Regions from separate parts of the Streptomyces sp. NPDC098789 genome, predicted to be linked through region 2. Evidence: riboswitches for the same ligand, from Rfam matches in the RefSeq annotation. Region 2 holds a riboswitch; each other region holds the start of a gene.

Region 1 (7,911 bases), on a different contig from region 2:
CCCGGCCCGCGGCCGACAGGGTGCCTTCGCCCGGCTCGTCCCACGGGTGCGGGGCCAGGTTGAAGGTGCCCCAGTGGATCGGCAGCATCGTGCCGTGCGGGGCGCCGCCCTGGAGGTCGAGGTGGGCCGTCATGCCCTCCTCCGGGGTCATGTGGATGTCCGGCCAGTACTCCGAGTAGGCGCCGATCTGGATCATCGTCGCGTCGAAGGGGCCGTGCGCGGCGCCGATCTCCTTGAAGCCGGGGAAGTAGCCCGTGTCACCGCTGTGGAAGATCCGGTGCGCGTCGCCCGCGACGACCCAGGACGCCCACAGCGTGTACTGCTGGTTGCGCAGACCGCGCCCGCAGAAGTGCCGGGCCGGGGTGGCGGTCAGCGACAGGCCGGCGACCTTGGTGGTCTCGTTCCAGTCCAGTTCGCGCAGCCGGTCGGCCGGGACGCCCCAGTGCTCCAGGTGCGCGCCGACGCCGAGCGGGACCGCGAAGACCGTGTCCGTACGGGCGAGCGCCTTGATCGTCGGCAGGTCGAGGTGGTCGTAGTGGTCGTGCGAGATGACCACGACGTCGACCGGCCCGAGCGCGGCCAGCGGAACCGGCACGGGGTGCAGTCGCTTGGGCCCGGCGAAGGGGAAGGGAGAGCACCGCTCGCCCCACACCGGATCGAACAGCACCCGGCGGCCGTCGATCTCCGCGAGGACGCTGGAGTGCCCCATCCAGGTCAGTCGCAGGCCGCTGACCGGCGGCTTCGCCAGGTCGGCCAGCGTGGTCGGATGCACCGGGACCGGCGCGCCGGGATTGCGCCGGACGCGCTGCTCCTTGTGGAAATAGATCTTGGCGAATTCCAGCATCGAGCCGGAGGGCCTGGTCCTGGCCCCGACGGGATTCTGGAAGACGCCGTCGGCGAAGTTCGGCGAGCGCAGGATCCGCTCCAGCCGAGCGCCGGACGGATCCGCGCCGAAGGCTTCGGGCCGCATGGCGCGCAGCCGTGGACGCAAGGGACGGGAGCCGGGGCCGGAGCCGGTCAAGGCGCCTCCAGAGAGGAAGTGGGCAGGGCGGGTCGTACGTGCTACCACCATGCCAACGCGCACCGGCCCCGAAGGATTCCGCTTCCCGCCCGTCGGCCTCCTGTCCCCCGCCCGGCCCCGTTACAGCGGCAGGAGGTCCGGCCGCTTCGCCTCCATGTGGTCACCGGAGGACTCGCCGCGCAGGCGCCGGCCGATCCACGGCACGAGGTACTCCCGCGCCCATTGGATGTTGTCCCGGGTCACCTCGGCCGAGCCGCGCGGCTGCTGCGGGGGCCACGGCTGGTCCGGGTCGGCGGGCACCTCCAGCCCCAGCACCTGGGCGGCGCGCAGCGCGACCCGGGTGTGCCCCTCGGGCGAGAGGTGCAGCCGGTCGTCGTCCCAAGCCCGCCGGTCCTGGACGGACTTCAGCGACCAGAGGTCCAGCACCGGGCATTCGTACCGGTCGGCGATGGACCGCACGTGCGCCGAGTACGTCGCCACCTTGCCGCGGATGTGCTTGAGCACCGGCACGTCGCGGGTGTCGAAGCCGGTGGTGATCATCACCTGGCCGACGGACCCGACGAGGTCGGCCAGGGCCGCCTCGAACCGCTCCGCCACGTCATCGGGGTCGCTCCCGGGCCGGATGATGTCGTTGCCCCCGGCGCAGAAGGTGACCAGGTCGGGCGCCAGTTCCTTGGCCCGCGGCACCTGCTCCGCCACGATCTGGTCCAGGAGCTTGCCCCGCACGGCGAGGTTGGCGTACCGGAAGTCGTGCTCGTCGCGCTGATCGGCCAGGAGCACCGCGAGCCGGTCGGCCCAGCCCACGAAGATCTCCCCCGGGCCCGGGTCCCCCACGCCCTCGGTGAAGCTGTCCCCGATCGCCGCGTACGAGCCGATGCCCTGGAGCGCCGCCTCCAGTGTCGTCGCGTTCGTGTTCGTGTTCGTGTTCGTCGTCTTCGTCGTCTTCGTCGTCGTCTTTGTCGTCATCGCTGTCGTCGCTGCCACGAGAAGACATCCTTCACCCCAGGCCGTGACCTACGCCACCGTAGCCACCCCTTGACGGACCGTGATCTATACCACCCGGCGGGTAAGGAATAAGTCAGCCCCCTGTCAGGTACATGAAAGAGGGGCCGGGACCCCCCTCGGGTCCCGGCCCCTCCTCGTGCCGAACGGCGCTCGCCGGTCAGACGTTCACGCCCTTCGAGCGGAGGTAGGCCAGCGGGTCGACGTCCGTGCCGTAGCCGGCGCCCGTGCGGATCTCGAAGTGCAGGTGCGGGCCGGTGACGTTGCCCGTGGCACCGGACAGGCCGATGCTCTGGCCCGCGCCGACGCTCTGGCCGACCGACACCGACAGCTGGGACAGGTGGCCGTACTGCGAGTAGCGGCCGTCCGCGTGCCGGATGACGACCTCGTTGCCGTACGCGCCGCCCCAACCCGCGGAGACCACGGTGCCCGCGCCGACCGCGCGGACGGTGGTGCCGGTGCCCACGGCGAAGTCGACACCGGTGTGGTGACCGCTGGACCACATGCTGCCGCTCACCCCGTACCGGGTGGTGATGGAGGCGGAGACCGGAGCGACGAAGCCGGAGGCCGAGGCGGTGCCCGAACCGGAGCCCTTGCCCGTACCGCTACCGCTACCGCTACCGGTGCCCTGCGCGGGCTTGCCGCTCGCGCCCTCGTCGCTCGTACCCTCGTCGCTCGCGCTCTCGTCGCTCGCGGCCTCGTCCGACCCTTCGTCCGATCCCGCGTCCGCCGCCGGAGCGGACTCCTCGGCCGGAGCGGACTCCTCGGCCGCGGTCGCGGCCGGGGTCTGCTCCTGCTGCTGCGCCCGCGCCCCCAGGGTCAGCTTCAGCCCCGGGTGGATCAGCGACGGGTCGGCGCCGACGGCCTCGCGGTTGTCCGCGTACACCTGCTGCCAGCCGCCGCTCAGGTGCCGCTCCGCGGCGATCTTCGAGAGGTAGTCGCCCGGAACCACGGTGTAGACCGAGGACGTCAGCGGCGCGGCGGCCGGCGCCTGGGCCGGGATCACCTGGGTCGCGACAGCGGTGGCCGGGCCGGCCGTCGTAGCGGTCGCGGCCGTCGAGCCGGTCGCGGCGTGCGCGCCGGTGGCACCCATCAGCGGCAGCGCGAGCGCCGCGCTCCCGGTGCCCGCGACGACGAGTCCGCGGGCTATCGGGCTGGACTTCGGGCGGCGGTGCTTTCCCTTTGCGGGCATGGCGAATTCCTCTCCGTCGCCTGCGAGGTGAGCTGTCGGGTTCGGACTGGAGATGTCCGGCCGTACGCGTACGGCTTCACCCCGAGCCGTCCGGAGGAAAAGATCCATTCCGGTGACGGCGGCTTACCTGGTTCCCCCGCTCCTGCCGGGCGTGTGGATCGTCGGGTGCGGTTTCGGATGGTGGCAGGATTAGGCGGTCCATCCGGGTCGACGCGAAGGTATTCCGTCCGGCCCCCCGGAACAAGCCGCGAATTCCCCGCAGGAAAGGCCCGGGTGAGGGATCGACGGAATTCCGGTCACCCTCCGTCGAATCCGCCGCGACAACGGCCGCCCCCACAAGGCAATTCGACTTTCGTGATCACACACTCACGGTGACCGTATGATCCTGCTCACGGGGGCGATCCGATCTCCCCGTCCCTTGTGGCAAGTTGCGCTCAACTAGTGTAATTCGGACATGCCGCGACGATACGGAGGAGTCACCGTGACCCAGCAGATGCCCCAGGCCCCGTCCACGGAGCCGGAGCTGACCGGAGTGCGCAACTTCCGTGACGTGGGCGGGCTCCCGACCACGGACGGACGGAGGGTCAGAGCAGGACAGGTCTTCCGAAGCGGACATCTGGCACATGCCACCGAAACCGATACGGAATTCCTCGCTTCGCTCGGGCTGCACACCATCTTCGACTTCCGCAACGCCGCGGACCACGCGCTCGAAGGCCCGGACGTCGAGCTGCCCGGGGTCCGCAACGTCAACCTCCCGCTCTCCGACCCGGCGGACGGTACGGAGTTCTGGCGGATGGTGCGCGACGGCGACCTCGGCCAGCTGCGCCAGGTCCTCGGCGAGGGCAAGGCCGCGCTGCGGATGGCCAACTCCTACCGGGAGATCGTCACGAACCGCACCGCGGAGCACCGCCAGGTCGTCCAGTCGCTCGTCCAGGACCAGGTGCCGGTGCTGATGCACTGCGCGGCCGGGAAGGACCGGGCCGGCCTGTCGATCGCGGTCACCCTGCTCGCGCTCGGCGTCGAGCGCGAGGCGATCGTGGCGGACTACCTGGAGTCGAACGCCCCGCACCGGCGCTACAAGGTGCGCCGCAACAGCGAGTCCGCCGAGGCCCGCTCCCCCGAGGTGATGGAGCTGCTCGCCCCGCTGTTCGACGCGCGCGCCGAGTACCTGCTCGCGGCCTTCGACACCCTGGAGGAGATCTGGGGCAGCACCGACCGCTACCTCGCCGAGGGCCTCGGGCTCACGCCCGAGACCCTCGACCGGCTGCGCGACCACTACCTCGAATCACCGGCCTGACCGGCCTGGCGGGGCCGGGCCGTCAGCGGTTCGCGACGGCCTGCTTGACCAGGGTCCTGCCGAAGTCCCACATCAAGGAGCCCCCGCCGTGGGCGTCGTCCATGACCTCCCGGAAGGCGCCCACGAAGCGGTCCACGTCCGCCTCGTCCACGATCAGCGGCGGGATCAGCTTGATCACCTCCAGGTGATCGCCGGAGACCTGGGTCAGGATCCGGTGCTTCTGGAGCAGCGGTACGACGACCATCTGCGCGAAGAGCCCCTTGCGGGCGGCCTGGAGCATGGTCCACCGGCTGCGCAGCCCGAGCGAGGACGGGCGACCGAACTCGATGCCGATCATCAGCCCCCGGCCGCGCACCTCGTGCAGCAGCTCGTACTCGTCCACCATCGCCGCGAGCCGCCCGCGCAGCAGGTCGCCCATGGCGCGGGCGTTCGCCACCACCGACTCGTTCTCCATGACGGAGAGCACCGCGAGCCCGGCCGCCATCGCCTGCGCGTTGGCACCGAAGCTGGCCGAGTGCACGAGCACCCGGTCCATGGACGAGTAGACCTTCTTGAAGATCCAGTCCTTGCCCAGGGTCGCCCCGACCGGCACGTAGCCGCCCGACAGCGCCTTGGCCACGCAGACCAGGTCCGGCTCCACCCCCGGGTCGTGCTGGTAGGCGTAGAACTGCCCGGTCCGGCCGAGGCCGGTCTGCACCTCGTCCGCGATGAGCAGCGCCTTGTGCCGGTGCAGCAGCTCCTGCGCGGCGCGCAGGAAGCCGGGCGGGGCCTGGAGGACCCCCTTGCCCTGGATCGGCTCGACGACGAAGGCGGCCACGTCGCCGCGCGCCAGCTCGCGCTCCAGGGCCGCCAGATCCCCGAGCGCGATCTTCGTGTCGGGCAGCAGGGGGGCAAACCCGTCCCGGAAGCCCGCCTCCCCGTTCACCGACAGCGCGCCGGTGGTGAGCCCGTGGAAGGCGTGGTCGCAGTACAGGATCCTGGGCCGGCCCGTGGCGAAGCGGGCGAACTTGAGCGCGGTCTCCACGGCCTCGGTGCCGCTGTTGCCGAAGAAGACCCGGTCCAGGTGCGGGCTGTAGGACAGCAGCTTCTCCGCCAGCAGCCCGGGCAGCGGCTGGCAGTCGAAGCGGGTGAGGTCGGCGAGCTGCGCGTCGAGCACGTCGTGCAGCGCCCGCCGGACGACCGGGTGGTGGCGGCCCAGCCCCATCACGCCGAAGCCCGCCAGCATGTCGAGGTAGTCGTTGCCCTCGGCGTCCCAGAAGTGGGCGCCCTCGGCCCGCTCGTAGACCTTGTCGAACCCGATGGTGTGGAGCATCCGCGGCAGCTGGTGGTTGAGGTGGCGCGCGTGCAGTTCGTAGCGCTCGCCGCCCCGCTCGGCCAGCAGGGAGCCCAGGTCGAACTCCTTGCCCGGGCCCCCCGTGGCCGCCGTCACGGCCGCTTCTCCCGGTTGCCCCCCACCGTCTCCCGGGCCGCCCGCAGCGATTCCTTCAGCGAGCCCATGGTCGCGAGGACGGCGGTGGGTTCGTACCCGCAGTGCGCCATGCAATTCGCGCAGCGCGGGTCCTTTCCGCGGCCGTACTTGCTCCAGTCGGTGTCCTCGATCAGTTCCCGGTACGTCGGCACGTACCCGTCGCTCATCAGATAGCAGGGGCGCTGCCAGCCGAAGAGCGAGTAGTTGGGAATGGCCCACGCGGTGCAGGGGAAATCGGCCTTCCCTTCCAGGAAGTCCAGGAAGAGCGGCGAGTGGTTCAGCCGCCAGCGGGCGCGGTTCCCGCCCGAGAACGCCTTGCGGAAGAGTTCCCGGGTCTGTTCCACGCCCAGGAAGTGCTCCTGGTCGGGGGCCTTTTCGTAGGCGTAGGCGGGCGAGATCATCATCTCGTCCACCTGGAGGTCGTCATTGAGGTAGTTGAGCACCTCGATGATGGTCTGCGGGGTGTCGGTGTTGAAGAAGGTGGAGTTCGTGGTCACCCGGAACCCGCGCTTCTTCGCCTCCTTGATGGCCTCGACCGCCTCGTCGAAGACGCCTTCCTTCGCGACGGATTCGTCGTGCCGTTCGCGCAGGCCGTCGATGTGGACGGCGAAGGCGAAGTAGGGCGAGGGGGTGAACTTCGCCATCTTCTTGCGGAGCAGCAGCGCGTTGGTGCAGAGGAACACATACTTCCGCTTCGCCACCAACTGGCGCACGATCTCGTGGATCTGCGGGTGCATCAAGGGCTCGCCGCCCGCGATCGACACCATGGGGGCGCCGGACTCCAGTACGGCGCCGACCGCCTGGGCCACCGGCATGCGCTGCTTGAGCACCCCGGCCGGGTGCTGGATCTTCCCGCACCCCTCGCAGGCCAGGTTGCAGGCGTAGAGCGGCTCCAGCTCGACGATCAGCGGGAACTTCTCACGCTTGCGGAGCTTCTGTTCGATGAGATACGTCCCGACCCTGATGGACTGTCGCAACGGCATGGCCATCTGGCTCACCTCCTGGGGAGCAGCGAAGAACGGTGCCATTCATAAAATGCGGGCAGTACGGCACGCAATACACGGAAAGCTGATATTCCACCGCGTACGGTGCCGATGCGGACCAGCTCATGCTCCGGAGCGTCCACGATCACCCGGACGGCGGCAACCGGGCGCGGCCCGGTGCGGTCGCCGGTGTGGGCGGCGGTCCAGAGGGTGGCAGCCGATTCCATGTCGACCGCGATGGCGCCGGTGGCGCGCAGGTGGGCGCGCTCCTGGCCGCGGACGACGTGGTCGGAGCCGATCAGGGGGCCGGTGTGGACGGTCCGGCCGGGTGCCGCCCGGGCGAGCGCCTCGGCGAGGCGCTCGGTGGCGACGCAGTCGACGGCGCCGCGCGGGTCCCGGGTCTCCTCGGCGACCACCAGGTCGCCTGGGTGCATGCCGGGGACGAGCCCGGCGCAGAACCCGGTGGCGAGGACCGCCGCCCCGCGCATCCGGGGTTCCTCCAGCGAGCGGGCCACGGCCCGCTCGGCGGCGCGCGGCCCCATGCCGCTGCGCAGGACGGCGTACCCCTCGGGCGCGCCGCGGCGGTGGCCGCTGCGCAGGGCCAGCTCCTCGATGCGCAGGGCGCAGGCGATGAGGAGGGGGGCGTCGGGTTCGGGTCCGACGGACCGGGCCGCGGTCATCGGGGCTCCCCCTCCACGACGGCCGGAGTCGGGCCCGTGACCGCCCTGCCCCCCGCGCGGGCGGCCGCGCCGTCGGCCCCCGCGCCGAAGGGCTCGCCGTACAGGTAGCGGCCGAGTGCCGTCAGGGGGAACACCTGCCGGTAGAGGTGGTAGTTGATGGAGAAGTCCCAGGGGAAGCCGGTGCCGGTGAAGTAGGGCTCGTCCCAGGAGCCGTCGGCCCGCTGGGTCTCCACCAGGTAGGCGATCCCCCGCCGCACGGCCCCGCTCT
Region 2 (7,911 bases):
CCCCATCTACGCCATCTGCGAGCTGCTCGGCGTACCGCGCGAGGACCAGGACGACTTCCGCGACTGGGCCGGGATGATGATCCGGCACGGCGGCGGGCCGCGCGGCGGGGTCGCCCGTTCCGTGAAGAAGATCCGCGCGTATCTCGGGGAGCTGATCCACCGCAAGCGCGACGATCTGGGCGACGACCTCATCTCGGACCTGATCCGGGCGAGCGACCACGGGGACCACCTGACGGAGGCCGAGGCCACCGCCATGTGCTTCGTGCTCCTCTTCGCGGGGTTCGAGACCACCATCAACCTGATCGGCAACGGCACCTACGCGCTGTTCCGCAACCCCGATCAGCGCGCGCTCCTCCAGGAATCCCTCGCCGCCGGTGACCGCGCCCTGCTGGAGACCGGGATCGAGGAGCTGCTGCGCTACGACGGTCCCGTGGAGCTGGCGACGTGGCGCTACGCGACCGTCGCGCTGACCCTGGGCGGCCAGGACATCCCGGCGGGCGATCCGGTGCTCGTCGTGCTCGCGGCGGCCGACCGCGACCCCGCGCGGTTCGACGATCCGGACGTCTTGGACCTCTCGCGGAGCGACAACCAGCACCTCGGATACGGACACGGCATCCATTACTGCATCGGCGCTCCGCTGGCCCGGTTGGAGGGTCAGACGGCCCTCGCGACTTTGCTGACGCGTCTGCCGGATCTGGAACTCGCCGTTCCCCCCGAGGAGCTGCGCTGGCGCGGCGGACTGATCATGCGTGGCCTGCGCACGCTTCCCGTCAGGTTCACAACCCCAAACGTTCCGGAAGCGGAATGACCCGTCCCGGGCGCCCCAGCTGACCCATCGTCAACTCTGTGACCTTGACGTGATCTGCGCATCATCGACTTGTGACAAGCGTTCGAACCGGGCTAGGTTCGCGTCGCCCCCGCCGCCACGCGAAAGGTCCACCCTCATGCGTTCCGGGAACGGCCGCCACAGACGCCCCCGTCAGGTCCCCGCACTTGTCGTCACCGCCGGAGTCGCAGGCTCCGCACTCGCCCTACCGCTGTTCGCCGCCTCCGGCGCGAGCGCGGCCGAGACCACCACCTGGGACTCGGTGGCCGAGTGCGAGAGCGGTGGGACCTGGAGCGCCGACTTCGGCAGCGGGTCCTACGGCGGACTCCAGCTCACCCTGGACCAGTGGAAGAACGCGGGCGGGCTGGAGTTCGCGGCGCGCCCCGACCTGGCCAGCCGCTCGCAGCAGATCACCATCGCCGAGCGGGTGCTCGCCGCGCAGGGGCCGACGGCCTGGCCGCTCTGCGGTGAGTCCTCCGGTCTCACCCGCGGCGGCCCGGCCGCCACGGTCGACCCGGGGACTCCCGGACGTTCCGGTTCCGTCGCGCCGACCCCCGTGCGACCCGAGGGATCCGCGCCCGGCTCGCTCGCCGGCGCGCCGGCCCCGGCGGCCACGCCGACCTCGACCGGGCACATCCCGGGAGCCACCGCCGCGCCCGGCGCGCCCGGTGACTTCGCGTCGATGCCGCAGTCCCCGCTGACGTCCGTACTGCCCGTCATGCCGGACCCGGCTCCGGTTTCCGGCGGCCCGGGTGCCCCGACGGGGTCGACCGGCACGCCCACCCCGTCCGTGCCCGGCGGTTCGACGGCCCCCACCGGTCCGACGACGTCCCCGTCCAACACCGCGGTGCCCACGGCCCCGACGCCCTCCACGACCCCGTCGACCGCCGGCTCGGCCGCCGTTCCGCAGGGCGAAACGGCCGGAGCCGGTGGAAAGCACCGCGGAACGCCCGCCGCAGAGGCGCCCGTCGGCTCCGGCGCCGCGTCCGCGCCGTCGTACACGGTGAAGGCCGGCGACAATCTGACGGACATTGCGAAGGCCGAAGGAGTCGAGGGTGGCTGGAATGCCCTTTACACGGCCAATCAGCAGGTCATCGGGCATGACGCCGACCTGATCACTCCCGGGCAGAATCTCGATCTAAGCCAGAAATAGGGGCACTTCGGGCGCGAAGATCGCCAGGTATGTCCCTTTCGTGCAAATGAGACATGCATCTCTTCCGTTCAACTGGCGTGTCCTGTTCGGTGACTGCCCCAAACCCCGCTCCCACCTGGGCAAACACCCGCCCCGAGAGCGCAAGTAGGGGCCGTTTCTCCCCGATGTCCCTCGTTGAACATCGGGGAGAGACCTGTCTACCTTCTGAATCGCTCGCCACCGCGGGCTCCTTCGACCGCATCGCCGAATCCTGCCGGCGGACGGAGGGAACACGTCGCGCAAGCGCCGAAGGCAGGAGCGGGGGAACCAAGGTAAGTGCCGGAACCGGCCATTGAGAGATGGTCACGGAACCGGCTTGGGGTTAAGCCGCGCACCTCGGTGCGCGACCGGGCAACTCATCCGCCCGAACCCGACAGCTCACTTCGCAGGCGTCGGTGAGGAGAAAACCATGCTGCTTTCCGGCAAGGGCAAGCACCGTCGCGCCTCCAAGGCCACCCGTGTCGTCACCCTCGTCGGTGTCGCCGGTGTCGCCGTGGCGGCTCCGCTGATGACCGCCGGCGCCGCGAGCGCCGCGACCGCCTCCCAGTGGGACGCCGTCGCCGCGTGCGAGTCCGGTGGCAACTGGTCCATCAACACGGGCAACGGCTACTACGGCGGCGTGCAGTTCTCGTCCTCCACGTGGGCCGCGTACGGCGGCAAGGCGTACGCCTCGCAGGCGAACCAGGCCACCAAGGCGCAGCAGATAGCCATCGCCGAGAAGGTCCTCAAGGGCCAGGGCAAGGGCGCGTGGCCGTCCTGTGGCGTGGGCCTGTCGAACTCCGCCTACAACGGCGGCTCGGCCGAGACCCCCAAGCAGACCAAGCCGGAGAAGAAGGTCGAGAAGAAGGCCGAGCCGAAGCAGGAGACCAAGCGCCCCGAGGCCCCGGTCACCCGCTCCGAGCGCGCCGAGACCCCGGCCCCCACCAAGGCCGCTCCGTCGACCCAGGCCCCCAAGACGGGTACCGGCTCGTACGAGATCAAGTCGGGTGACACCCTCGGCACCATCGCCCAGGCGAACGGCGTCAAGGGCGGCTGGCAGAAGCTGCACGAGCTGAACAAGGACACCGTCCCGGACGCCGACCTGATCTTCCCGGGTCAGAAGCTGAAGCTCAGCTGAATCCTGCGGTGACACCGCGCCGCAACACCGCGCGGTACCACTGCCTGTGACCCTGCGCGGTACGTCCGCGCGGACTTCGCGGTACGCATAATTCGCCATCGCCCGACGCGTCTCCCCCCACGCGCCGGGCGGTGGCGTTCGTGCAGGCGGGGACGATCCTTCGGCATTCCGCCGACCCTTCCGTATGTCCCGTAAGAGGGGTATTCAGACCCTTTTTCGTCCCACGGAGCGGTTGCTCGGCTGGCCGAGTGCCCAGAGCCGGTTAGGCTCTAGGCGGCAAGGCCATCCCACGGCCTGACACGCCACCGCACACCCAGCGTCACATCCCAGAAGGAGATGCTCGTGCCGTCCATCGACGTCGTCGTAGCCCGGGAAATCCTGGACTCCCGAGGCAATCCCACGGTCGAGGTCGAGGTTGGCCTCGACGACGGCAGCACCGGCCGTGCTGCAGTTCCGTCCGGCGCCTCCACCGGTGCATTCGAGGCCATCGAGCTTCGTGACGGTGACCCCAACCGCTACCTCGGCAAGGGCGTCGAGAAGGCCGTCCTCGCCGTGATCGAGCAGATCGGCCCGGAGCTCGTCGGCTACGACGCCACCGAGCAGCGCCTGATCGACCAGGCCATGTTCGACCTGGACGGCACCGACAACAAGGGCTCCCTGGGCGCCAACGCGATCCTCGGCGTCTCCCTGGCCGTGGCCCACGCCGCGTCCGAGGCCTCGGACCTCCCGCTCTTCCGCTACCTCGGCGGCCCGAACGCGCACCTGCTGCCCGTTCCGATGATGAACATCCTCAACGGTGGGTCGCACGCCGACTCCAACGTCGACATCCAGGAGTTCATGATCGCGCCGATCGGCGCGGAGTCCTTCTCCGAGGCCCTGCGCTGGGGCGCCGAGGTCTACCACACCCTCAAGAAGGTCCTGCACACCAAGGGCCTCTCCACGGGTCTGGGCGACGAGGGCGGCTTCGCCCCGAACCTGGAGTCCAACCGCGCCGCGCTCGACCTCATCGTCGAGGCCATCAAGCAGGCCGGCTACGTCCCGGGCAAGGACATCGCGCTGGCGCTCGACGTCGCCGCGTCCGAGTTCTACAAGGACGGCAAGTACGAGTTCGAGGGCCAGTCCCGCTCGGCCGCCGAGATGACCGAGTACTACGAGGAGCTCGTCTCCGCGTACCCGATGGTCTCCATCGAGGACCCGCTGTACGAGGACGACTGGGCCGGCTGGAAGGTCCTCACGGACAAGCTGGGCGCCAAGGTCCAGATCGTCGGCGACGACCTCTTCGTCACCAACCCGGAGCGCCTCGCCCGCGGCATCGAAGAGGGCTCGGCGAACGCCCTGCTCGTGAAGGTGAACCAGATCGGTTCGCTGACCGAGACCCTGGACGCCGTCGAGATGGCCCAGCGCAACGGCTTCAAGTGCATGATGTCGCACCGCTCCGGCGAGACCGAGGACGTCACCATCGCCGACCTCGCGGTCGCCGTGAACTGCGGCCAGATCAAGACCGGCGCCCCGGCCCGCTCGGACCGCGTCGCCAAGTACAACCAGCTGCTGCGCATCGAGGAGATCCTCGACGACGCCGCCGTGTACGCGGGCCGCTCCGCCTTCCCGCGCTTCAAGGGCTGATCACTTCACCTTCGGCTTCCGCGGGGTTCATCCCCGCGGGGCCCGACAGCCTCCGTACGTCCCCGCGCTCGGTCCCGTACCGTGTGCGGGGACGTATTGCTGTGTGCGGGTACAGGGGAGGCGGAGTCAATGGCCGGGAACCGGGATCGGTTCTCCACCTTCTCGACCGCGACCAGGCTCAAGCAGCTGGGCGAGCGGACCGCGGCCCACGTGTACCGCTCGCAGTCACGGCGCCAGGTCCGGCGCAGCAGGCTGACCGGCCGGGCCGCGCTGCTGGTGCTCGTCCTCTGTACGCTGGTCGTCGCCCTCGCCTATCCGATGCGCCAGTACGTCTCCCAGCGCTCGGAGATCTCGGACCAGCAGCAGGCCGCCGACCGGGCGCGCAAGCGGCTGGACGAACTCCGCGACGAGAAGGCCCGCTGGCAGGACCGCGCGTACGCGGAGCAGCAGGCGCGCAGGCACCTGCACTACGTGCGCCCCGGGGAGATCGGCTTCACCATGGTCGACTCGGAGGCCGCGGAGCACCGCCGCACCGGTACGGCGACGGCCGACCGGCCCTGGTACTCGAACGTCTGGGACGGCATCGACAAGGCCGACCGGCCCGCCGACTGACGTTCACCGACCGACCTCTCAACTGAAAGACGCATCCCAGGCATGCAGACGCCCCCGCCCCAGACCGCACGGATCGAGCCGACGGACACGGACATCGTCGCGTTCGAGCAGCAGCTCGGCCGCCCGCCGCGCGGACTGCGCGCCATCGCGCACCGCTGTCCCTGCGGGCAGCCCGACGTGGTCGAGACCGCCCCGCGACTGCCCGACGGCACGCCGTTCCCCACGCTGTACTACTTGACCTGCCCGAAGGCCGCCGGTGCCATCGGCACGCTGGAGGCCAACGGCGTGATGAAGGAGATGCAGGCCCGGCTCGCCACCGACCCGGAGCTGGCCGCGGCCTACCGGGCCGCGCACGAGGACTACATCACCCGGCGCGACGCCATCGAGGTGCTGGAGGGCTTCCCGAGCGCGGGCGGCATGCCCGACCGGGTCAAGTGCCTGCACGTGCTGGTGGGCCACTCGCTGGCCGCGGGCCCCGGTGTGAACCCGTTCGGCGACGAGGCCCTGGCGATGCTGCCCGAGTGGTGGGCCAAGGGCGCCTGCGTCACCCCGTGCGCGGAGAAGGCGGACGCGTGACGCGCGTCGCGGGCATCGACTGCGGTACCAACTCCATCCGCCTGCTGGTCGCGGACTGCGACCCGGAGACCGGCGAGCTGATCGAGCTGGACCGGCGGATGATCGTCGTCCGGCTCGGCCAGGGCGTGGACCGGACCGGCCGGCTGGCGCCGGAGGCCCTGGAGCGCACCTTCGCGGCCTGCCGCGAGTACGCCGCCGTGATCGAGGAGCTGGGCGCTGAACGGATCCGCTTCGTGGCCACCTCGGCCTCGCGCGACGCGGAGAACCGGGACGAGTTCGTCCGGGGCGTCGTGGACATCCTGGGAGTGGAGCCCGAGGTGATCAGCGGTGACCAGGAGGCGGAGTTCTCCTTCACCGGCGCCACCAAGGAGCTGACGGGCCGCGACGACCTCGCGAAGCCGTACCTCGTCGTGGACATCGGCGGCGGCTCGACCGAGTTCGTGGTCGGCGAGGAGCACGTGCGCGCCGCGCGCTCCGTCGACGTGGGCTGCGTCCGGATGACCGAGCGCCACCTGGTCGTCGACGGGGTCGTCACCGACCCGCCGACCGAGGCGCAGGTCGCCGCCGTACGGGCCGACATCGAGGCCGCGCTGGACCTGGCGGCCGAGACGGTGCCGCTGGGCGAGGCGCGCACCCTGGTCGGCCTGGCCGGCTCGGTGACCACGGTCGCTGGCATCGCCCTGGGCCTGGCGGAGTACGACTCCGCCGCGATCCACCACAGCCGCATCTCCTACGAGGCGGTCCGCGAGGTCAGCGAGCGCATGCTCACCCTGACGCACGCGGAGCGCGCCTCGATCGGCGTGATGCACCCGGGCCGCGTCGACGTCATCGGCGCGGGCGCCCTGATCCTCCGCGCGATCATGGAGCGCACCGGCGCCAAGGAGGTCGTCGTCTCCGAACACGACATCCTGGACGGCATCGCCTGGAGCGCGGCCCGCTCGCTGGCGTGATGTCCCGCCCACACCGGCGGACCTGACCGACTCCGCTCTCTGTCCGACTCCGCTCCCTGTCCGTGGCCCCGGCCCGGGCGGGGAGCGGCCGTACGCGGGGTCAGCCGTGTACACGCGGACAGCAGTGCTGGTCCGGGGGCTGGAAGGCCCTCTTCGGGGGGCGAAAGTCCCGTCGTCCACATGAAGTTCGTGAAGTTCTTCACAAGGAAAAGAAGGCCGATGGGCTCATCGGGGGCCCTTTGGATGGCATTTCGAGGCCGACGGGCCTGTTTCGTGAGGGTGTTCGTCTGAATCGTGGACGGTCCCGGGGGTGGTCCGTAGGTATCCACGAGAGGCGTGGTCTACCCCGTCGATAGGCCGGAGTGCCAGTTCAGAGCGGGTGGACAACGACTCCCGCGGCGCGGTGGTTCCCCCTTCGCGACATGACCTCCGTCACGTGGGCCGCGCAGTGTAACAGAGGGGTCCTAGCACCTTGTGAAGGGGCTCACGAGCGTCCCCCCTTCGGGTGCTGGATACTCGTTCCATGAGCACCACGGAGCGTCCCAGGATCCTCGTTGTAGGCGGTGGGTACGTAGGCCTGTATGCAGCCAAGCGCATTCTGAAGAAGATGCGCTACGGCGAGGCGACCGTCACGGTCGTCGACCCGCGCTCGTACATGACCTACCAGCCCTTCCTCCCCGAAGTGGCCGCAGGCAGCATCTCGCCTCGGCACGTCGTCGTCCCGCTGCGACGCGTGCTGCCCAAGGCTGAGGTTCTCACCGGCCGGGTCACCAGCATCGACCAGGACCGCAAGGTCGCCGTCGTCACGCCGCTGGTCGGCGAGGCGTACGAGCTGCCCTTCGACTACCTGGTGATCGCGCTCGGCGCCGTTTCCCGCACCTTCCCGATCCCCGGCCTGGCCGAACAGGGCATCGGTATGAAGGGCGTGGAAGAGGGCATCGGTCTGCGCAATCACGTCCTCGAACAGCTCGACAAGGCCGAGTCCACGACGGACGAGGACGTCCGCCGCAAGGCC
Region 3 (7,911 bases), on a different contig from region 2:
GTGTCGCCGAGGAGTTCGGAGGCGACCCCGGCCAGCCCGAAGGAGAGGACGGCGCCCGCGCCGGGGTCGACGACGGCCCGGACGACCGTGTCCACCCCGCGCGGCGCCATGGCCTGGACGACCGGCAGCAGCTCGGCGGGGCTGCCGAGGGCCTCGGTCAGCTCGTCGTAGGACCGGCGCAGCTCGGCCTCGGTGGTCAGGTCCAGCCGTACGCCGCCCAGGTCGGCGCGGTGGCGCAGGTGCGGGGCGGTGGTCTTGAGCACGACGGGGTAGCCGAGCGCGCGGGCGGCGGCCGCGGCCGCGTCGGGGGTGGGTGCGGGGAGGGTGGGCCGCACGCGGATCCCGTAGCGGGCGAGCAGCTCCCGGGCCGCGTCGTCGGGGAGGGTCAGCGCGGCGTCGCCCGTGGTCTTGGCGAGGAGGTCGGCCAGCTGGTCGGCCGCGCCGGGCTCGTCGATGTCGTCGAACTCGGGCACGCGGCCGGGGTCGGCGGTGTCCCGGCGCCAGTGCGCGTAGCGGACGGCCTCGGCGAGTGCGCGCACCGCGCGCTCGGCCGCCGGGTACGCGGGCACCCGCCCCCTCCCCTCCGCGGCCGGCCGGCCCCGCTCAAGCGCCGCGGGGGCTGAGGTATTCGCCTCAAACGCCGGCGAGGCTGGAAAAACCCCCGCAGCGCCGAATCCAGCCCCGCCGGCGCTTGAGGCGAGGACCTCAGCCTCCACGGCGCTGATTCCAGCCCCGCCGGCGTTTGAGGCGAAGACCTCAGCCCCGCCGGCGCTTGAGGCGGACGGGGCAGCCCCGCCGGCGCTCGACGCGAGGGGGGCAGCCTCCGCGGCGGTCGAGCGGGCGGCGGACGGGGGCGCCGGCCGCAGGCTCGTGGCCGCGGACAACGCCTCGGCCAACGCCCCCAGCTCCACGTGCACCACGGCCACCGGCTTGCCCGGAACCTCCCGCACCGCCTCCCGGATCGCCACCGCGAGCCCGTCCGTCAGGTCCTGGCGCCCGACGGCCGGGATCGCGGTGACGATCACCGCGTCGTTCGCGTCGGCGGCGAGCGCCGCCACCAGCGCCGCCCGGAAGTCCTCCGGGGTCGCCTCCGTCGTGAGGTCCAGCTGGGGCCACGGGCGCAGCCCTTCGGTCAGGCAGGCGTCGTACGTCAGGACGCCCAACGATTCGGAGTTCCCGAGGATCGCCACCCGCGGCCCGCCCGGCAGCGGCTGCGACCCGAGCAGCAGGCCCACGTCCACCAGCTCGGTCACCGTGTCCACCCGGATCACCCCGGCCTGGCGCAGCAGCGCCGAGACGGTGGCGTCGGGCAGCCGGGTGCCGGGCACCGCGTGGCCCGCCGGGGTGACCCCGCTGTGCCGGCCGCCCTTGGCCACGACCACCGGCTTCACGGCCGCCGTGCGCCGGGCGATGCGGGTGAACTTGCGCGGGTTGCCGAGGGTTTCCAGGTACATCAGGGCGACGTCGGTGGCCGGGTCGTCGTACCAGTACTGGAGGATGTCGTTGCCCGAGACGTCCGCCCGGTTGCCCGCCGAGACGAAGGAGGACAGGCTCTCGCCGCGCCGCAGCAGCCCGGCGAGGAGGGCGATGCCGATGGCTCCGGACTGGGTGAACAGGCCGATCCGGCCGACCTCGGGGGTCGGCGCGGGGGCCAGCGAGGCGTTGAGCCGGACCTCCGGCGCGGTGTTGATCACGCCGAAGGCGTTGGGGCCGACGATCCGCATGCCGTAGGTGCGCGCCTGGCGCACCAGCTCGCGCTGGCGCTCCAGCCCCACGGGCCCGCTCTCGCCGTAACCCGCGGAGAGCACCACCAGTCCCTGCACCCCGTGCTCGCCGCAGTCCGCGACCGCTTCGGGGACCTGTTCGGCGGGGACCGCCAGCACCGCGAGGTCGACGGGCCCGCCGATGGAGCCGAGGGTGCGGTACGCCCGTACGCCGAGCAGGGTGTCGGAGGTCACGGCCCGGTTGATCGCGTAGAGCGGTCCGTCGAAGCCGCTGTCGCGGAGGTTGCGCAGGGCGGCGGCGCCCACGCCGGTACCGGTGCGGCTGGCGCCGACGACGGCGACGGAGCGGGGGGCGAGCAGGCGCTGGACGGAGCGGGCCTCGGCACGCTGTTCGCGGGCGCGCTGGACGGCGAGCGACTCCGCGGTCGGTTCGAGGTCGAGGGTGAGGTGGACCGAGCCGTCCTCGAAGGAGCGTTTCTGCTCGTAGCCGACCTCTTTGAAGACCTTGATCATCTTGACGTTGGCGGGCAGCACCTCGGCGGCGAAGCGGCGGATCCCGCGCTCGCGCGCGACCGCCCCGATGTGTTCGAGGAGGGCCGAGGCGACGCCGCGGCCCTGGTGGGCGTCCTGGACGAGGAAGGCGACCTCGGCCTCGTCGGCGGGCCCGGAGGCGGGGCGGCCGTCGGAGCCGATCCGGTCGAAGCGGACGGTCCCGATGAACTCGCCGCCGATCGTGGCCGCGAGGCCGACCCGGTCCACGTAGTCGTGGTGGGTGAAGCGGTGCACGTCCTTGGCGGACAGGCGGGGGTGGGGGGCGAAGAACCGGTAGTACTTCGACTCGTCCGAGACCTGCTCGTAGAAGCTGACCAGGCGGTCCGCGTCCTCGGTGGTGATGGGCCGGATCCGGGCGGTGCCGCCGTCGCGCAGCACGACGTCCGCTTCCCAGTGGGCCGGGTACGAGGGGTCCGACGCGGTGGTCATGGGGCCACCCTAGGGCCTGTCCCGGACGGACGGGGGGCGGGCGGCGGGCGGGCCGGCGCCGGGGGTGCGCCGAGGGTCGGCCGGGGGGTGCGCCGAGGGCGCATCGGCCGGGCCGGGTGTGCGCGGCGCATTAGGCGGGCCGGGGCAAATCAGTGCAAGCTGGGGAGGGTCGAACGGCAGGCTGATTGGGGTCGAAGGTCGGCCGGAGCATTCGGAGTGCCGTGAGAGACTGGTCTAGACAACCGTAAGAACCTGAAGGGCATCACCATGGCAGAGCGCCGCGTCAACGTCGGCTGGGCCGAGGGCCTGCACGCTCGTCCCGCCTCGATCTTCGTCCGGGCGACGACCGCTTCCGGCGTCCCGGTGACGATCTCCAAGGCCGACGGCAACCCGGTCAACGCCGCGTCCATGCTCGCGGTTCTGGGCCTGGGCGCCCAGGGCGGCGAGGAGATCATCCTCGCGTCCGACGCCGAGGGTGCGGACGCCGCGCTCGACCGCCTGGCGAAGCTGGTCGCCGAGGGTCTCGAGGAGCTCCCCGAGACCGTCTGACCCCCGGGTCCGACCCCACGCACCACACACGGCGGAGCCGTGGCCCCCGCATTCCGGGAGCCACGGCTCCGCTGCTTTTCCGCAGGGTGCGGAATTCTCCGTACCGGAAATAGCGGGCGGTAATCGACCGCAGGAATATCCTCACCGCCCTTCCTATACGGGAATTGTTAAAGCCGGCCGCTCGCCGTGTTTACGGCAGGTTGCGAAGTCCTCACGCGCAGCCGGTGCGCCCCCGCCGCCCGACCGGCGTGCGCCGCGGTGAGCGCACGCGCCCGCTCCGCGTCGCCGCGCGCCACCGCGTCCACGATCGCACCGTGCTCCGCCCAGGAGTCCACGGGCCGCGCCGCGACGTCCACGGCGTACATCCAAGTGATCTTGTGCCGCATCTGGGTCAGCAGCGCGATCAGCCCGGGGCTGTCGGAGGCCTGGGTGAGCGTCTCGTGGAACCACCCCCCGAGCGCCCGCAGATCCTCCCCCTGCCCCCTCCTGGCCCGTTCCTGGCCCAGCCTGACCAGCCCGCGCAGCACCTTGAGGTGCGCCTCGCTGCGCCGCCGGGCGGCCCGGGCCGCCGCGAGGGGCTCCAGCAGCGTCCGGACCTCCAGGAGGTCGGCCGCCTCCTGCGCGGTCGGCTCGGCCACGCAGGCGCCCGCGTGCCGGCGCGTGGTGACGAAGCCCTCGGACTCCAGGGTGCGCAGGGCCTCGCGGACAGGGACGCGGGAGACTCCGTAGCGGCGGGCGAGCAGCTCCTCGGTGAGCCGTGCGCCCGGGCCGAAGACCCCGGAGACGATGTCGTCGCGGATCGCCGTACATACCGCGTGCGCGGGAATTCGCAAGACCGGACCTCCACCGAATGCCGTTTCCGCAGATTCCATTTCGCGACTCTATTGCAACACGCGATATTTTCCGAGGACGGGCGGAAATGAGCGGCCGGTGGACGATCCCCGTCGCGCGCGCCGCCGCACGACACGAAGGCCCCGGCTCGGGGAGCCGGGGCCTTCGGGGAGCTGCTGTGCGGGCGGGGTCAGATCGCGACGCCGCGGGCCCGCAGGTAGGTCAGCGGGTTGATGTCCGAGCCGTAGGACGGGCCGGTGCGGGCCTCGAAGTGCAGGTGCGCGCCGCTGACGTTGCCGGTGTCGCCCGACAGGCCGATCTGCTGCCCGGCGGTGACCTGCTCGCCGGCCGAGACGCTCAGGCTGGAGAGGTGCGCGTACTGGGTGTACGTACCGTCGTTGTGCTTGATGACGATGTTGTTGCCGTACGCGCCGCCGTTGCCGGCCTCGACGATGACGCCCGCACCCACGGCGCGGACGACGTTGCCGACGCCCGCGTGGAAGTCGATGCCGGTGTGGCTGCCGGAGGACCACATGCTGCCGCCCGCACCGTACTGGGTGCTGACGTACGAGCCCTCGATCGGCATCACGAAGGTGTTGAGGCGCTTGCGCTCCTCTTCACGGTCCGCGCGCTCCTTGGCCTCGCGCTCGGCCTTCGCCTTCGCCTCGGCCAGGCGGCGGGCCTCGGAGGCCTTCGTCTTGGCCTCGGCCTCGGCCTGCGCCTTGAGGGCGGCGGTGTCGGCGGCGTTGCGCTGGGCGTCGGCCTGCGCCTCGATGTCGCCGGCGAGGTCGTCGGCGACGACGACGGCCTTCATGCCGGAGTCCTGGGGAATGCTGCTGCTGTGGTTGTCCGCGGCGAAGGCCGGGGCAGCGAGGGAGGCCGCGACGCCGGTGGCGGCGAGGGCGGCTATACCGGCGACGCCTGCGGTCTTCCGGCTCAGACGGCTGGAACCACGGTGCTTGCCGGAGGAGGCACGACTGCTGCCGAACGCCATGAAGGGGTTGATCCTTTCCTTCCCTCTCGCCTACCGGGTTAGCTGACGGGTTCGGAGCAGGAAGGTCTCCTACGGGCCCCCTCTTACGAGGTGGTCCGATTCACCCCAGGGACTGTGGGTCCCCGGCTCCCCAGGCTCGCGCCTGACGGGGACTCGGCGATCGCTGTCCGGTGCCGCGAGTGCGGCTGTGACAACTGACGGACAGCACGGCCGACGCTAGGCGGATCATCAGGCAATCACCAAACACACGAGCCCCATTGTTACCTACGTCACGCGACATAGAAGCAACCTCTCCACCAAACGGACAAAAGGGGTTCCGGTGGACGAGCCACCGAAACCCCTTGCGGGACGCCGTCAGTTCACGTCCCGTTCGTCCCCTTCGGCCTGTTAGGCCCCTGCGAACTCAGTTGGCGACGACGCTCACGTCGCCGATGCCGAGCGCGCGCACCGGTGCCTCGATCTGGGCGGCGTCACCGACCAGCACCGTGACGAGCCGGTCCACCGGGAAGGCGTTGACGACGGCCGAGGTGGCCTCCACCGTGCCCGTCTCGGCCAGCCGCGCGTACAACTGCGCCTGGTAGTCGTCCGGCAGCTCCTGCTCGACCTGGTCGGCCAGGGTGCCGGCGACGGACGCGGCCGTCTCGAACTTGAGCGGCGCCACGCCCACCAGGTTCTGCACCGCCACGTCGCGCTCGGCGTCGGTCAGTCCGCCCTCGGCGAGGGTGCGCAGCACCTTCCAGAGGTCGTCCAGCGCGGGACCCGTGTTCGGGGTGTCCACCGAACCGCTGATGGCGAGCATCGACGCGCCGGTGCCGTCCGCGGTCGACCGCAGCACCTGCCCGAAGGCGCGCACGCCGTAGGTGTAGCCCTTCTCCTCGCGCAGGACCTTGTCCAGACGGGAGGTCAGGGTGCCGCCCAGGCAGTACGTGCCCAACACCTGGGCCGCCCAGACCCGGTCGTGCCGGTCCCCGCCGATCCGCCCGATCAGCAGCTGCGTCTGGACCGCGCCCGGCCGGTCCACGATGACCACGCGGCCGGTGTCGTCCGCGGTGATCGCGGGCACCGGGAGCGGCTCGGCGGCGGTGCCCGTCCAGGTGCCCAGGGTGTCCGCCAGGACGGCGTCGAGGTCGATGCCGGTCAGGTCGCCGACCACCACCGCGGTGGCCGTCGCCGGGCGCACGTGGGCCTCGTAGAAGGCGCGCACGGCCGCCGCGTCGATCCGGGCCACCGTCTCCTCGGTGCCCTGGCGCGGGCGGGACATCCGCAGCGTGGCCGGGAACAGCTCATGGGAGAGCTGCTTGGCGGCCCGGCGCTGCGGGTTGGCCAGCTCGTGCGGGATCTCGTCGAGCCGGTTGCGCACCAGGCGGTCGACCTCGCTGTCCGCGAAGGCGGGGGCGCGCAGCGCCTCGGCGAGCAGCGACAGGGCCTTGGCCAGCCGGGAGGCCGGGACCTCCAGGGAGACCCGGATGCCGGGGTGGTCGGCGTGCGCGTCGAGGGTGGCGCCGCAGCGCTCCAGCTCGGCCGCGAACTCCTCGGCGGAGTGCTTGTCGGTGCCCTCGGAGAACGCGCGGGCCATCAGGGTGGCCACGCCGTCCAGGCCGGCCGGTTCGGCGTCCAGCGGGGCCGCGAGGTTGATCTCGACGGCCACCACCTGCTGGCCGGGGCGGTGGCACCGCAGCACGGTCAGGCCGGTGGCCAGCGCGCCGCGCTCGGGGGCCGGGAAGGCCCACGGCTGTGCCTCGCCGGGCTGCGGCTGGGGGTGGAAGGTCATCGTGACGGCTGCGGTGTCGCTCACTGCTCCGCCCCTTCGGTCTCGTCGTTCTCGGCGGCTTCCTCGGCGTCTTCGGCCGCGAGCGGCTCGTAGACGAGCACCGCGCGGTTGTCCGGGCGCAGTCGGGCCGCGGCCACGGCCTGCACCTCCTCGGCGGTGATGTCGAGGACGCGGCCGACGGCGGTGAGCGCCAGCTGCGGGTCGCCGAAGAGCACCGCGAAGCGGCACAGTTCGTCGGCGCGGCCGGCCACCGTGCTCAGCCGGTCCAGCCATTCGCGCTCCAGCTGGGCCTGCGCGCGCTCCATCTCCTCGGCCGTCGGGCCCTCGGCGGCGAACCGCGCGAGCTCCTCGTCGACGGCGGCCTCGATGTCGGGCACCTCGACCCCGCCGGAGGTCTTGACGTCCAGCCAGCCGAGCGAGGGGGCGCCGGCCAGGCGCAGCATGCCGAATCCGGCCGCCACGGCGCTCTGGTCGCGGCGGACCAGGCGGTTGTGCAGCCGGGAGGACTCGCCGCCGCCCAGGATGGTCAGGGCCACGTCGGCCGCGTCGCAGTCGCGGGTGCCGTCGTGCGGGAGGCGGTAGGCGGCCATCAGCGCGCGGGCCGGGACCTGCTCGACGATCTCCTCGCGCAGCTGGCCGCCCATGGTGTCGGGCAGCGAGCCGTCGCGCGGCGGCTGCTTGCCGTCGTGCGCGGGGATGGTGCCGAAGTACTTCTCGACCCAGGCCAGCGTCTGCTCGGGGTCGATGTCCCCGACGACCGACAGCACCGCGTTGTTGGGCGCGTAGTAGGTGCGGAAGAAGGTCCGCGCGTCCTCCAGGGAGGCCGCGTCCAGGTCGGCCATCGAGCCGATCGGGGTGTGGTGGTACGGGTGGCCCTCGGGGTAGGCGAGCGCGGTCAGCCGCTCGAACGCCGTGCCGTAGGGGACGTTGTCGTAGCGCTGGCGGCGCTCGTTCTTGACGACGTCGCGCTGGTTCTCCATCGACTCGTCGTCCAGGGCGGCCAGCAGCGAGCCCATCCGGTCCGCCTCCAGCCACAGCGCGAGTTCGAGCTGGTGGGTCGG

The links. Region 2 has a riboswitch for cyclic di-AMP ahead of ACIQWR_RS35250 (transglycosylase family protein). Riboswitches for the same ligand answer to the same signal wherever they lie in the genome.
Region 1: it holds a riboswitch for cyclic di-AMP, as region 2 does, so the genes downstream of both, ACIQWR_RS14850 (LysM peptidoglycan-binding domain-containing M23 family metallopeptidase) here and ACIQWR_RS35250 (transglycosylase family protein) in region 2, are expected to answer to the same signal.
Region 3: it holds a riboswitch for cyclic di-AMP, as region 2 does, so the genes downstream of both, ACIQWR_RS30725 (M23 family metallopeptidase) here and ACIQWR_RS35250 (transglycosylase family protein) in region 2, are expected to answer to the same signal.

The regions. Positions count from the first base shown of each region.
Region 1 covers NZ_JBIWAJ010000006.1:52,716-60,626, forward strand. Annotated here, with positions in the region: gene ACIQWR_RS14840 (MBL fold metallo-hydrolase) at 1-970, opposite strand, end outside; gene ACIQWR_RS14845 (SGNH/GDSL hydrolase family protein) at 1,142-2,005, opposite strand; gene ACIQWR_RS14850 (LysM peptidoglycan-binding domain-containing M23 family metallopeptidase) at 2,184-3,215, opposite strand; cyclic di-AMP (ydaO/yuaA leader) riboswitch at 3,220-3,389, opposite strand; gene ACIQWR_RS14855 (tyrosine-protein phosphatase) at 3,709-4,512, shown strand; gene ACIQWR_RS14860 (aspartate aminotransferase family protein) at 4,535-5,941, opposite strand; gene hpnH (adenosyl-hopene transferase HpnH) at 5,938-6,969, opposite strand; gene ACIQWR_RS14870 (1-hydroxy-2-methyl-2-butenyl 4-diphosphate reductase) at 6,975-7,643, opposite strand; gene shc (squalene--hopene cyclase) at 7,640-7,911, opposite strand, start outside.
Region 2 covers NZ_JBIWAJ010000024.1:82,646-90,556, reverse strand. Annotated here, with positions in the region: gene ACIQWR_RS35260 (cytochrome P450) at 1-808, shown strand, start outside; gene ACIQWR_RS35255 (transglycosylase family protein) at 945-1,979, shown strand; cyclic di-AMP (ydaO/yuaA leader) riboswitch at 2,253-2,425, shown strand; gene ACIQWR_RS35250 (transglycosylase family protein) at 2,428-3,135, shown strand; gene eno (phosphopyruvate hydratase) at 3,472-4,758, shown strand; gene ACIQWR_RS35240 (septum formation initiator family protein) at 4,888-5,370, shown strand; gene ACIQWR_RS35235 (DUF501 domain-containing protein) at 5,413-5,946, shown strand; gene ACIQWR_RS35230 (exopolyphosphatase) at 5,943-6,896, shown strand; gene ACIQWR_RS35225 (NAD(P)/FAD-dependent oxidoreductase) at 7,420-7,911, shown strand, end outside.
Region 3 covers NZ_JBIWAJ010000018.1:32,357-40,267, forward strand. Annotated here, with positions in the region: gene ACIQWR_RS30710 (GNAT family N-acetyltransferase) at 1-2,705, opposite strand, end outside; gene ACIQWR_RS30715 (HPr family phosphocarrier protein) at 2,973-3,254, shown strand; gene ACIQWR_RS30720 (GntR family transcriptional regulator) at 3,422-4,087, opposite strand; gene ACIQWR_RS30725 (M23 family metallopeptidase) at 4,276-5,079, opposite strand; cyclic di-AMP (ydaO/yuaA leader) riboswitch at 5,092-5,248, opposite strand; gene ACIQWR_RS30730 (M16 family metallopeptidase) at 5,483-6,850, opposite strand; gene ACIQWR_RS30735 (pitrilysin family protein) at 6,871-7,911, opposite strand, start outside.